DNA from 2 places in the Effusibacillus sp. SKA8 genome. Region 1 is predicted to be linked to the other one. Evidence: predicted binding sites of a transcription regulator. Region 1 holds the regulator's gene; the other holds the start of a gene.

Region 1 (2,202 bases):
CACTTGGTGTCCGTTTTCCCGCAAAAGCTTCATGATGAGTTGTCCGCTTTTATCCGTTTCTTCCGTACGCGTGTCACTTACCGTGATCACCATGCAGGATACGGTCCCTGGAGCTTCCTTACGGTGTTCTTCAACTGACATGCTGTTCACCCCTCTACCATGCAATCTACATGATTAACGGGAAAGTTTCAATCCTGCTCCTCTAAAACACCGGCAATCTCAATTCCGTTCCGATTTGCAGTTTGGCGGACTTCAACCCGTTCAACTGTTGAATATGCCAAATCGCTTCTTGAATATCCTTTTCCGGATAATAGGTCGCGGCAATCGACCAGAGCGTATCTCCCGGTTGCACCACCACGGTCTTTTCAGTATTGCTGCCATATGCTTCCGCTCCCCCCAGAAAATTAGCCCCTATAAATACAACGAGAATTGCGACAAACACTAAAAACAACGTTTTTTCCTGCTTGCTTTCCTTAGAGTTTCCCGGGTTATGTTGGATATTGTTGCTGAGGATCGAATGTTTTGGCTTGGCAATCATGGATAATCTCCCTTTCGCGAACATTAGTTCCATATCCAAATTATTAAACAGAACATAAGTTCGTGTCAAGACAAAACCGAACTTATGTTTGTGTTTTTCCCTGCTTTGTGTTATGATCGGTCTAGTAAGAATTTATGATTCGTTTCTATTTCTAGTACGGTTAGGAGAGAGATTGCGGTTATGAAATTGTCCAAACGCCAACAGCAAATCTTGGATTTTATCAAAGAAGAAGTGCGCAAGAAAGGCTATCCTCCCTCCGTTCGCGAAATTGGTAATGCTGTCGGGCTTGCGTCAAGCTCAACGGTCCACGGACATCTTGCAAGCCTGGAGCAAAAAGGGCTTATCCGTCGCGATCCGGTCAAACCTCGTGCGATCGAGATTCTCGTTGCGGACTCTGCCGCTTCGCAACGCAATGTGTCCACCGTGATGGCGCCGATTATCGGTAAAGTTACAGCTGGCAATCCGATTACGGCAATTGAGAACGTGGAAGATTACTTCCCTCTTCCCGCTCATTTCGTTGGCGATGCGGAAGTGTTTTTGCTGACCATACAAGGGGATTCGATGATCGAAGCGGGGATCCATGACGGGGATCTGGTTATCGTCCGCAAGCAGCAAACCGCCCGCAACGGAGAAATTGTGGTTGCGATGACGGAGGACGATGAAGCGACCGTAAAGAGATTTTACAAAGAAGCGGATCATGTTCGCCTCCAACCGGAAAATTCCGCCATGCCCCCCCTTCGTTACAAGAACGTGACCATCTTGGGAAAAGTAATCGGGGTTTTCCGCTACGTAACCTAAAGTCTCCGCATTGTGCTCAAAAAAAGAAACCACCTTAAATCAGGTGGCTTTTCCTTTTGATTTCAGAAATCGCGTCCTTTAATAGGTTGTCAAGTATTGATCGCGTTCCCAGTCATGCACCGCAGTGCGGAACATATCCCATTCGATCAGCTTCGCTTCAACAAAGTGGGTTACAATGTGGTCGCCAAGAGCGGAACGAATCACATCGTCCGCGAGAAGTTCATCCACCGCTTCTTTCAAGGATGCCGGAAGCGAACGAATGCCGACTTGTTCTTTTTCCGCTTCGGTCATGATGTAAATGTTGCGGTTAACCGGATCCGGAAGCGGCAGCTCTTTCTGGATCCCATCAAGACCCGCTTTCAACATAACAGCAAGCGCAAGATACGGGTTGCAGGAGGGATCCGGGTTCCGTACTTCGATACGGGTGGACAGACCACGGGATGCCGGAATCCGGACAAGGGGAGAACGGTTTTTCGCCGACCATGCCACATAGCAAGGAGCCTCGTAGCCCGGTACAAGCCGCTTGTAAGAGTTAATGGTCGGATTTGTAATCGCCGCAAAACCGCGAGCATGCGCAAGAATACCTGCCAGATAATGCTTGGCGGTTTTCGACAAACCGAGTTCATCGTTTTCATCGTAGAAAGCATTTTCTTTGCCTTTGAACAAAGATTGATGGCAGTGCATGCCGGAGCCGTTGATTCCAAAAATCGGTTTGGGCATAAAGGTTGCATGCAAGCCGTATTTGCGGGCGACCGTTTTGACCACCAGTTTGAAGGTCATAATGTTGTCGGCGGCGGTCACCGCATTCGCGTATTTAAAATCGATCTCATGCTGACCGATCGCCACCTCATGGTGCGAAGCTTCGA
Region 2 (2,202 bases), on a different contig from region 1:
TTTGAACCGATTCCCGGCAGTTTTTTCAAAAAGTCGACCCGTTCGCCAAGGATCGCCGCCACCACCTCTCCGCTCGGAGCCGCGCCGACAATGTTGAGCGCCGCTTTCGGGCCGATCCCGGAGACGCTTTGCAACCGGACAAACAGGTCGCGTTCTTGCTTGGTTTTAAACCCGTACAAAACGATCGCGTCTTCCCGCACGTGTTGCTGCGTATAGAGACGTTCCCGCGTGCCGGGCTGCATCGAATAGGACGTAGCCCCCGTAACAAACACCCGGTATCCGATTCCGTTCACGTTCAATACCACATGGTCGATTGCCACATCTTCGACGATGCCTTCCACAAAAGCAATCACCAGCTCACCTCCAGCTACGGTGACGTAAAGACCCATTCCGCGAAAGTGACGGAAAACGATTAGAGTTTGCCTTCTACCTTAAGGCGGAACGGTGCGGTGTGGGCGTGTGTGATCGCCACCGCCAGGGCGTCCGCGATATCGTCCGGTTTCGGAACGTCCCGCAGCCCCAGAAACATGCGGACCATTTCCTGAATTTGCGTCTTGTCCGCTTTCCCGTATCCGGCGATCGATTGTTTGACCTGCACAGGCTTGTATTCCGCCACCGTCATTCCCGTTTGCGCGGCAACCAACATGACAATCCCCCGGGCCTGACTGACGCCGATACCCGTTGTCACGTTTTTGCCGAAGAAAAGCTCCTCCAGCGCAAGCGAATCCGGTTTGCTCCTGTCGACGATTTCGCACAAAGCGTCGTATATCTGCAACAGCCTTTTTTCCATCGGCAGATTGCTGTTTGTCTCGATCAGCCCAAATTCGAGCGGGCGCATTCGATTGCCTGCCAGTTCGACAACCCCGTAGCCGGTTCGACCGTATCCGGGGTCGATGCCCAATATCCGCATAGATGCCCACTCCCTCTTACCTAGGTTATTCGCTAGGCAAACATCCGTTTCCTACAACGCCCACCAAAACGACGCCATCAATTGCCGACCGCTTCGCGAATCAATCTGACACCAGACATTTTTCCAGCCTCCGCAGGAGGTCGGCCCGGTTTAACCGCTTGCCGATCAAGACCAGCTTGTTCTCCCGCGGCTCACTTCCCCATACACCATCGGCCACCGCCTGGCTGCGGTCTCCCACCAGATGAAAAATCAATTTTTCCTCGTACCCGTCGATCCACAAAATCCCTTTTCCGCGGAAAATCCCCTCCGGCAAATTCGCCATCAGTTCCCCAAACCGCTCGTAATCGAACGGGCGACTGGCTGCAAAGGACACCGAACCGATTTCGTCGTCGTGGAGGTGGCTGTGATGATGGTGTTCATGCGCAGCGCCGGATGCACAATCCGGGCAATCTGCCAGTACGGCCAATTGGTTGTCCCCGGCTTCGCCAAACAGCCGTTCCAGCTGGAACATGCCCACGTCGAGCAGCAGCCGCAGATCCACCCGCGCATGACTGGTTTCCAAAATGCGTGCCGCCGGGTTCAGGTCGCGGATTTCTTCCTTGATCAGGCCGATTTTTTCGGGCGTGACAAGATCGACTTTGTTCAGAATCAGGATATCGCCGGCAAGGATTTGATCGGTCGTCGTGCCGCTCAATTCCAGATTCTCGGAAAAACGGTCCGCATCGATAACGGTCACAATCGCGTCCAACCGTACCCGGTCGCACAGCTCATCCAACAAAAACGTCTGCGCGACCGGCCGCGGGTCCGCCAAGCCGGTCGTTTCCACCAGCAAATATTCGGGCTGATCTTCGCGTTCCAGAATCTTTTGCACCGCTTGTTGCAGGTCTTCGCGCACCGAGCAGCAGATGCAGCCGTTCGCCAATTCAACCACTTCCTCGTCGGTGCCGACCACAAGGTGGTGATCGATCGGGATTTCGCCGAATTCGTTGACGATAACCGCCACCTTCAGGCCATGGTTTTCCCGCAGGATATGGTTCAACAAAGTGGTTTTCCCGCTGCCCAGCGCCCCTGTCAGAATCGTTGCCGGAATCCGTTCATCCATCGGTTTCATGCCCGCGACCTCCCGAAAAGACCAAATGAATTTCTAAGGAACAGTATAACACGGCCGTAAAATTGCACGCCAGAAAAGCAAAACCGCACCGTTAAGGCGCGGTTTTTCACCCGATTACCCGATTTTCTCCATCTCTTCTTCCGGGATATCGAAGTTCGCGTAAACTGCCTGCACGTCGTCG

Evidence for each region. Region 1 encodes LexA, which represses DNA repair genes until DNA is damaged. Its sites were predicted from a motif close to CGAACATATGTTCG; they were not measured.
Region 2: the regulator LexA is predicted to act here: its motif matches at 948-961, upstream of ruvC (crossover junction endodeoxyribonuclease RuvC).

What each region holds. Positions count from the first base shown of each region.
Region 1 covers NZ_JBZCSF010000001.1:383,112-385,313, forward strand. The annotation lists gene AC4ED1_RS01965 (MogA/MoaB family molybdenum cofactor biosynthesis protein) at 1-141, opposite strand, end outside; gene AC4ED1_RS01970 (LysM peptidoglycan-binding domain-containing protein) at 203-538, opposite strand; gene lexA (transcriptional repressor LexA) at 719-1,336, shown strand; gene glnA (type I glutamate--ammonia ligase) at 1,415-2,202, opposite strand, start outside.
Region 2 covers NZ_JBZCSF010000007.1:119,997-122,198, forward strand. The annotation lists gene ruvA (Holliday junction branch migration protein RuvA) at 1-353, opposite strand, end outside; gene ruvC (crossover junction endodeoxyribonuclease RuvC) at 413-910, opposite strand; gene AC4ED1_RS07950 (CobW family GTP-binding protein) at 1,011-2,021, opposite strand; gene AC4ED1_RS07955 (YebC/PmpR family DNA-binding transcriptional regulator) at 2,136-2,202, opposite strand, start outside.